2 regions of the Rhizobium indicum genome follow, and region 2 is predicted to be linked to the other one. Evidence: riboswitches for the same ligand, from Rfam matches in the RefSeq annotation. Region 2 holds a riboswitch; the other holds the start of a gene.
What was found. A riboswitch is a leader RNA that binds a small molecule or an ion and turns the genes downstream of it on or off. The one in region 2 is predicted to bind thiamine pyrophosphate.
Positions count from the first base shown of each region.

Region 1: linked by a shared signal. The riboswitch ahead of thiC (phosphomethylpyrimidine synthase ThiC) and the one ahead of FFM53_RS15015 (YkoF family thiamine/hydroxymethylpyrimidine-binding protein) in region 2 are both predicted to bind thiamine pyrophosphate.

Region 1 covers NZ_CP054024.1:51,079-55,621, reverse strand. Annotated here, with positions in the region: gene FFM53_RS32075 (aminotransferase class V-fold PLP-dependent enzyme) at 1-244, shown strand, start outside; gene FFM53_RS32070 (hypothetical protein) at 172-573, opposite strand; gene FFM53_RS32065 (hypothetical protein) at 595-765, opposite strand; gene FFM53_RS32060 (helix-turn-helix domain-containing protein) at 1,344-1,562, opposite strand; TPP riboswitch at 2,184-2,295, shown strand; gene thiC (phosphomethylpyrimidine synthase ThiC) at 2,388-4,214, shown strand; gene thiO (glycine oxidase ThiO) at 4,216-4,543, shown strand, end outside.
Region 2 covers NZ_CP054021.1:3,059,529-3,064,071, forward strand. Annotated here, with positions in the region: gene FFM53_RS15005 (ABC transporter ATP-binding protein) at 1-807, opposite strand, end outside; gene FFM53_RS15010 (ABC transporter permease) at 804-1,610, opposite strand; gene FFM53_RS15015 (YkoF family thiamine/hydroxymethylpyrimidine-binding protein) at 1,701-2,333, opposite strand; TPP riboswitch at 2,324-2,437, opposite strand; partial or broken gene FFM53_RS36915 (FMN reductase) at 2,682-2,771, opposite strand; gene soxR (redox-sensitive transcriptional activator SoxR) at 2,881-3,345, shown strand; gene FFM53_RS15025 (SDR family NAD(P)-dependent oxidoreductase) at 3,457-4,227, shown strand; gene FFM53_RS15030 (ArsR/SmtB family transcription factor) at 4,330-4,543, shown strand, end outside.

The DNA of each region.
Region 1 (4,543 bases), on a different replicon from region 2:
GGCTAAATCCGCAGGGTACGAAATCATGAGTGATTGGCCGGAAGAATCCCAGTCGGGCATCATCCTGCTGAAGAATCCAAAGGTGGCCACCAGCGTACTGTTTGCAGACTTGGATGCTGCCGACGTGAAATGCAGCGTCAGGAACGACGCCATCCGTTTTTCGCCTCACTACTACAGCAATGACGATGAGCTCGCGCTGGTCTCCGAGGTCTTACGGGGAGCAACATCCCGAGCCAATGCGTAACCCGCCACTCGCTCGAAGGCGGCACTTCGACAGTGCGCATGCTGCTTTTGCCGCATTCCGGCCAACCAAGATGATTCCGGTGATCCTGGGCAGCAAGAAGTGGCGTCGATACAACGAAATCGATTGTCGATCAGCAGCCATTCGTTCGCAAGAAAGTCTAGCCGATACGGCTTGTGCTCGACCTGCAGGTTCAATAAGAGACCCGAGCCGAACAGCACGCCACTGCGCGGCAGCAACTTGTAATCCGCGATCCTCGCTTCGAGAAACGCTTCTTCGGCCGGTGATTCACAGAACGGCAGGAAGTAGCTCTTCCGATTCGGATCTTCCAATGTCGCCGTCCAACGCCGAGCCTACCAGGCGTCGACCGGAGGGTCCGGCTTCGGATCCACGATGTTGTAAATCGTCGAGGCGAAGAAGGCAGCCAGAAGGAAGAGAAGAGGAACAACGAAACCGCCTGCGAAGCAGATCACCGTGAGAATTGCGCGGATGACGATCATCTTTTGCTGAGCCTTGGCGTTCACGCTGATTCCCCAATGCAATGCCGGCCCCCACCGTTGCTTCGACTGGCCCGCAACAGCAAGTCTGGCAAGGCTCGTGGGCGTGTAAACAGGTCCCTGTACAGCTCGTTGTTGACCAGTGCCGCCAATCCCATCACAGATTAGTGCGGCAAGGACAACGTGGGACCGGAACAGCGTTTACGAACAGGATTGGCCGCCGCAATATATGTTCGCTGCTTCCCCTCGAGAATGCCTTTTGATAATTCCGCGCATATGGCGCGCCGCCAGTGTTGCGATTGCTGGAAGAATAAAATCGTGAGATCGCTGATTGATCACCGTGCCACGATGATCGCGACACCAATCGCAGTCGGCAAGCTGTCTCTACACAGCAAGGGCGCGACGAATGACTTCAGGCGCTAGCCAATTCATTCGGGCCAGCCAACTAGGCGGAAGCGTCCAGCCCGACTGAGTCTGAAGCCTGGATAGCCCTATAACCCTTAGGGGCGTTGAAGGGCTTCCCACTAAGCGCGTCCTGTACCCGGTGAGTTGCTGCAGGCGCCCTCCTTAGGTCAGCTGCGTACCAGTTCAGCGCGACGCGTGCTTCAGATTTTGCCTAAAACTCCTAGAGCGGCCGCGGTCCTTCGTATCCTTGAGGCGTCAAAATCCGCGTCGTTCTCAAGAGCTGTCACCTCGGCCACGGTCAGACCGGTGGTTTCTGCGAGGTCGTCCAAAGAATAGCCGCGAGCCTGGCGAGCCTCTGCAAGCAGGGCGCCGATGGATGGGACAGCAGGGGATTTCGCAATCTTCGAGGCCATGTTCATGTCTTTAAGCTTCCTTCTGGCGGCCGGAAAACAAAAGGTTTCTAGTTCCACCGCTGCCGACCGCGTCCGGCAGCGGTGGATTTCTCCGATTTCCGCGGGCGCTCTTTCTAGCAGTTTGTGCGATGGAGTACAGGTCGAACGTGGTGAAGGAGTGGACGACCCTTGCCTCCGGGGGTCAACCTTTCCCTGCGATCATCATTGGCGCCCGCTAGTAGAGTGACGTCTTGCTGCAATCGACATTGATCGCCGTAATCGAGTACAGGGCTTGGACTGAAGACGAGCAGCTTCGCATGCCTTCTTTGAAATCAACATCTATCAGGTTTCCATATGTCGGGATGGAAGCGCCGTCTCAGTCGAACGCTTGCAAATCAGATCGGCGAGCCGACCGAGGATATCATGGACGACATGAATTCGACGCCAGCAAAGGACGGCTCGGGTACATAGGCTTCAACAGGTGTGAACCATCACGGCATCGAAAGATGGTAGGAAAGTAAAATCTTGCTGCCGGTATTTCATTCGTTTGATCGCGCGACCACCCACCGATAGCCTGAGTGTCACCTGCATCCCCAAGCCATTGCAGTTGTCGCTTGACAGCTCCCTCGGCAAGCCTCTACCCTTTTTCGCATTCACCAGGGGGGTCCCGGCAAGGGGCTGAGATACTGCTATCGCGCGCAGTGACCCGTTGAACCTGATCCAGTTCATACTGGCGTAGGGACGGTGCAAGCGCTCGAAGGCAGTGGATTCACGCGTCGAATCCGTGCCGGCGTCTTTTCATCATTCCGGCTGAGGACTGGGTCTCCAATCGAAAACTTGGAGCCTCAAACCATGAATATCGCCGCAAAGAATATCACCCCATCCGTCACCACCGGCCCCTTGCCGGCATCCAGGAAGATCTACATTCGGGGGGGCGTCCATCCCGACATTTGCGTGCCGATGCGCGAAATCAGCCTGCATCCGACATCGGGCGAGCCGCCCGTTGTCGTCTACGACTCGTCCGGCCCCTATACGATCGAGGGCACCGAGATCCGCATCGAACAAGGGCTGCCCTCACTGCGACGTGACTGGGTTCTCGCCCGCGGCGACGTCGAGGCCTATCAGGGCCGCCATGTCCGTCCCGAAGACAACGGCTTTGCCAGCGGCGAAAGGCTGACGCCCGAATTCCCCGCACTACGCCAGCCGCTGCGCGCAAAGGACGGCAAGGCCGTCACCCAGTTCGCCTATGCGCGCGCCGGTATCATCACGCCGGAAATGGAGTTCATCGCCATCCGCGAAAATCTCGGCCGCAAAGCGAGGGCCGAAGCCATGGTCCGCAGCGGCGAAAGTTTCGGCGCCCAAATTCCGGACCATGTGACGGCGGAATTCGTCCGGCAGGAAGTGGCGGCGGGTCAGGCGATCATCCCCGCCAACATCAACCATCCGGAAGCCGAACCGATGATCATCGGCCGCAATTTTCTGGTGAAGATCAACGCCAATATCGGCAACTCCGCCGTCACCTCATCGATGGCGGAGGAGGTTGAGAAGATGGTCTGGGCGGCCCGCTGGGGCGCCGATACCGTCATGGATCTCTCCACCGGCCGTAACATCCACAACATCCGCGAATGGATCATCCGCAATTCGCCGGTGCCGATCGGTACCGTGCCGCTCTATCAGGCGCTGGAGAAGGTCGATGGCATTGCCGAGAACCTGACCTGGGAGGTGTATCGCGACACGCTGATCGAACAGGCCGAACAGGGCGTCGACTATTTCACCATCCATGCCGGCGTGCGACTTCACTACATCCCGCTCACCGTCAACCGGGTGACCGGCATTGTCTCGCGCGGCGGCTCGATCATGGCGAAGTGGTGTCTCCATCATCACCGCGAAAGCTTCCTCTACGAGCATTTCGAGGAGATCTGCGACATCTGCCGCGCCTATGACGTCTCCTTCTCGCTCGGCGATGGCCTGCGCCCCGGCTCGATCGCTGACGCGAATGATGCGGCGCAGTTCGCCGAGCTGGAAACACTGGGAGAGCTGACCAAGATCGCATGGGCGAAAGACTGCCAGGTGATGATCGAAGGTCCCGGCCATGTGCCGATGCACAAGATCAAGGAAAACATGGACAAGCAGCTCGCGGTCTGCGGCGAGGCGCCCTTTTATACACTCGGACCGTTAACTACCGATATCGCGCCGGGCTACGACCACATCACGTCCGGCATCGGGGCTGCGATGATCGGCTGGTTCGGCACCGCCATGCTCTGCTACGTGACGCCCAAGGAACATCTCGGCCTGCCGGACCGCAACGACGTGAAGGTAGGTGTCATCACCTACAAGATCGCGGCCCATGCCGCCGATCTCGCCAAGGGGCATCCGGCAGCACAGCTGCGCGATGACGCGCTCTCGCGTGCCCGTTTCGAATTCCGCTGGGAGGATCAGTTCAACCTCTCGCTGGACCCGGAAACCGCCCGCAGCTTCCACGACGAGACGTTGCCGAAGGAAGCCCATAAGGTGGCGCATTTCTGCTCCATGTGCGGCCCGAAATTCTGCTCGATGCGCATCTCGCACGATATCCGCGTCGAAGCGCAGAAGGAGGGTCTGGATGCGATGGCAGCGCGTTATCGCGAGGGCGGCGACCTCTATATGCCGATAGAAACCCTGCAGCATTCGGGCGAATGAGATGCGTGTGCTTGTCAAAGGGGCCGGCGTTGCCGGCCTGACGGTGGCGTATGAACTGCGCGCTCGAGATGCCGAGGTCACCGTGCTGGATCCATATGACGGTTTCCTGCGTGCTGCTTCGTGGCTCGCGGGCGGAATGTTGGCGCCCTGGTGCGAGCGGGAGAGTGCTGATGACGCGGTACTCATGCGCGGTCTCACCGCCGCCGACAAATGGGAGGCAATGGTGCCGGGAGAGGTGCGACGCAACGGAACGCTCGTGGTCGCCTCGGCCCGCGATCTTGGTGAACTGCGACGCTTTGCCTGCCGCACGACGGGTTATGAATGGCTGG
Region 2 (4,543 bases):
CTTTAACTTAGAACAGGATTCAGATTTTAGGCCGACCGGTCTAAAATCATCCTGTTCTAGCGGATGAAGCAGGGTTTGCAGGATTTCGGTTTCGATCGCCTGGGCCGCCGGCGAGCCGAGATCGGCAATGCTTCTCGGACGGGGCAGGGGAACGCGGAATTCGCGGATAATACGCGCCGGACGGGCCGAGAGCACGTAGATCCGGTCGGAAAGGAACACGGCCTCGCGAACATCATGGGTGATCAGCAGCGCCGTCCAACGGTGTTCGGTCCACATGCCCTGCAGCCATTCCTGGATCTGCGTGCGCGTCAGCGCGTCGAGGGCGCCGAAAGGCTCGTCGAGCAGCAACATGTCCTGGGTCTGGACGACGGTGCGCAGCAGCGCGGCGCGCTGGCGCATGCCGCCTGACAGTTCGGAGGGATAGTGATGCTCGAAGCCTGCGAGGCCGAAGCGCTCGAACAGAGGCGCGACGGCGGCGCGGGCCGCGCGGCGGCTCATGCCGCGCACCTCGAGACCGAGTGCGGCATTGTCGATGATCCGGCGCCAGGGCATCAGCGCATCGCGCTGCGGCATGAAGGCGAAGGAATGCGGCGCCTGTTCCAGCGGCGCGCCCTTGAAAAGCATGGTGCCGGAATCGGGCCGAAGCGCCTGTGTCAGCAATCTCAGTACCGTCGATTTTCCGGAGCCGGATGGGCCGACGATCGAAACGAACTCGCCGCTTTCGACAGCGAGTGAAATATCGCCCAGCACCTTCATGCCGTCGAATGACTTCGAGATGTTGTGCAGTTCAACCATTGCATCGCTCATCGGCGCAGCTCCCCGGATTGTTGCCAGGGCATGACGAGGCGCTGGATCAATAGCGTCGCTCCGAAGAGGCAGAGTGTCAGCACGGCGCTGACGACGACGGCGGCGAGCACGAGATCGGGGCGGAAGTTGTTCTTGGCGTTGAGGATATAGATCCCGAGGCCGCGGGCGGCACCGGCATATTCGGCAAAGATCGCGCCGACGACGGCATAGGTGATCGAGATCCGCAGGCCGGCGAAGAAATAGGGCAGCGAGGAGGGAAGCCGTGCCAGGCGGAAAATACGCCAGCGGCTCGCCTTCATCGAATTCAGCAATTCGGCGATGTCGCGATCGGTCGATTCATAGCCCTGCAGCAAGGCGACGAGCAGCGGGAAGAAGGTGACGAGCGCCACCAGCAGGATCTTCGGCAACAGGCCGAAGCCGAACCAGAGGACGACGAGGGGGGCGATCGCCACCAGCGGCAGGGTCTGGCTGGCGATGAAGATCGGCAGCAATGCCCGGCGCATGAAAGGCACGAAATCCATGAGGATCGAGGCGGCGAAGGCGAAGGCAAGCGACAGGGCGAAACCACCGAGTGTCGCGCCGAGCGTCGGCCAGGTGTTTGATATCAGTGACTCGCGGTTCAGCCAGCCCTGGATGACGATGCGCGAAGGTGCCGGCAGGATGGACGGTTTGATGCCGGATAGATCGACATAGAGTTCCCATGCCGCCAAGAAGGCGCAGCCGGCGAGCAAGGCGGGTATGCCCCGGTAGAGAGCGGAGCGGAGCGCGGCAAGTCGCGAATCCGATGGTTTTGACGGTGTCATCAGCGTTCGATTTCAAGCTTTCGTCGGGCACCGCATAATTCCTTAAATCGGAATCGATTTAAGGATAAAATTATGCAGCAATTTAAAGTGTTACAGCGTCCTTTGCGCGTCTGAAAAGACGCGCGGCGCTGTATTGGCCGACACCGTGATGTCGAGGGTCACATGCCCTTCGGGTTCGCCGAAGCGAAAGAAGGCCTCACGAATGGTGGTGAAGACCGCGCCGGCATCGCCAGAGAGCCTGGTGCAGAAATTCTTGGCACGGTCGAAGGTGCCGGAGCGCTTCAGGAAGTCGATGCAGCCATAGATCTCGTCCATATGGGTACCAGTTCCCATGACGTAGAGCGAGAATTGCGCAGCGGTCGGCTGTCCGGTTTCGGCGGTGATGTCAACGGCGGCAAGTGCGGCTGTTATGCGCTCGGCAAGCGGCTCCGCCTGGCCGAGGGAGGGGTTGATGCCGCAGATGGCGTCGTCGGGTTCGCCGGGGCAGCCGCGTGAAACGGCAGCGGACAGCACGCAATGCTCGCCGGTCTTTGCGGCGGCGATGAAAAGATCGTGCATGGCGGCGAAGAGAATGTCAGGCGGGCCGACCAGCAGTGTGGAGATGTCATCGGTCTCGATGCGCAGCCGGTCGCGATAGGGATCTAGCGCCTTGACGGCATCGAGAATGATGCCGACGAAATTGCCGGACATCGGATAGAGTGACACTTGTGCGCCTGAGAACATCTGAACCTCGCTCCGCTGGCATTACCCAGATCAGCTTTGAAGGGTCCAGAGGCTTGCGCCTCACATCTCAGCCCCGGCAATACGGAGCTCCCCTGTTATTTGCGCGGAAACTATCACCGGGGGTTTCTCCCCGCAACCGCAAAATTGCGAACCCGTCCGTGCGGTCGGAATGAGCCTGATGTGACGGGAAACACCCGGACGGAGGTCCTGTCCGGGTGTTCCCAACGGTTCCGTACCTGCCGGGAACGGAACCGGAGCTTCCTGCCTCAGGCGGCTAGCGCATAACCCCGAAAATCGGAATCGGTTTTCGGAAAGGATTATGCGTAGATTCAAAGTGATAGAGCGTCTTTAGCGCGTCTGAAAAGACGCGCGGCACTCTATGTCGGCATAGGGACGATTGCTGCGGGCGGTAACAAGCGCCCGTATCCACCATTCCAGCCCTCGCCATCATCTGGTGTTTGCATGCGTCGCTCCTTGTTGCGATTGAACTTTACGATTGCGGGAGCAAGGGTTATAAAACCTCAACTATTCTTGAGGTCAAGAGGTGATGGATACAATTCCGGCAGCGCCGCTCGGCAAGCTCCTGACGGTTGGCGAAGTGGCGGAGCGCAGCGGCCTCGCCGTCTCGGCGCTGCATTTTTACGAGACCAAGGGGCTGATCTCGAGCATCCGCTCCCGCGGCAATCAGCGGCGCTATGGGCGCGATGTGCTTCGCCGGCTCGGGATCATCAAGGTGGCGCAGCGTGTCGGCATTCCGCTTTCGGAAATCCAGGCGGCGTTCGAGTCCTTGCCGCAAGGACGCACGCCGACCGTCGCCGACTGGCAGACGCTGTCGGCGCTGTGGAAGGATGATCTCGACGCGCGAATCAGGCGGCTTAGCCTGCTGCGCGACCGGCTGACCGGCTGCATCGGCTGCGGCTGCCTGTCGATCGAAAGCTGTCCGTTGCGCAACCCCTGCGACCGGCTCGGCAAGGAAGGGCCGGGCGCGCGGCTTCTGGAGACCGAAAACTAACCCCTGTTTTCACCGGGAAAGATCGATACGCGCCTTTCTTTCAGTCGGCGCGCTCATATGTTAATGGCGAATGACACAACCGGCGGCACTGTCCGCGAGGAGGACGGCTTCGTGTTCCATCCCAGACTGTTCGAAAATCGCAATGTCGTGGTGACCGGCGCCGGCCGCGGCATCGGCCTTGAAGTGGCCCGGCAGTTCCTGGACTGCGGCGCGAAGGTGATCGTCCATACCGGGCGCAAGCCGGGACGCGACCTGCCGGATTTCCTGCTGACGGCTGAATCCGAAAGACGGGCGCTGCTGCTTAATGCCGATTTCTCTGCAGTCGGTGGGGCAGCGCAATTTGCCGAGGATACTCTCGCCTTCTTCGATAAGGTCGATGTGCTGGTCAACAATGCCGGCACCATGCTTGGCCGTTTTCCCGCCGCCACGCTCACCGATGCAGAATATGAGGCGGTCGTGCGTCTTAACCAGACATCGGTGGTGGCGCTGACGCGGGCGCTGCTGCCGGCATTGAAGGCGGCTAGTGATGCTGCCATCGTCAACACAGTTTCGATTTCGGCGTTGACCGGCGGCAGCCCCGGTTCCTCGATCTATTCGGCCTCGAAAGCCTTCGTTGCGACCTATTCCAAGGCGCTTGCCCGCGAGCTTGCACCGGACGGCATCCGCGTCAATTGCGTATCGCCGGGAACGATCGAGACGGATTTCCATGAGCGCTATTCCTCGCGCGAAAAGCTGGAGCAGACGAGAAAATCCATCCCCCTGCAGCGGCTCGGCACGGCGGAGGATTGTGCTCCCGCCTATCTGTTCCTGGCCGCTCCCTCGCTCTCGGGCTACATCACCGGACAGGTGATCGAGATCAATGGAGGTCAGCTTATCTGCTGATTTGTTTGGACTTTTTTTGACATTTCATCACTTTTGACCAATTCGCTTGTGCGAATATGCTATTGTGCTGATCTACTCATTGCCTCCCTTCCGAGATACCGTATGCCTTTGCCCAAACCCGAGCCGGGGATGTCCGGCCAGGAATTGCACAAACTCGCTGGAAAAGCCCATGAAGCGAGCGATCTGCTGAAAGCGCTAGCGCACCCGACCCGACTTCTGATCCTCTGCATATTGACGAACGAGGAGCGCACGGTGGGTGAGATCGAAAGTATCCTCGGCATCCAGCAGGCAATGGTTTCGCAGCAGCTGGCGCGGT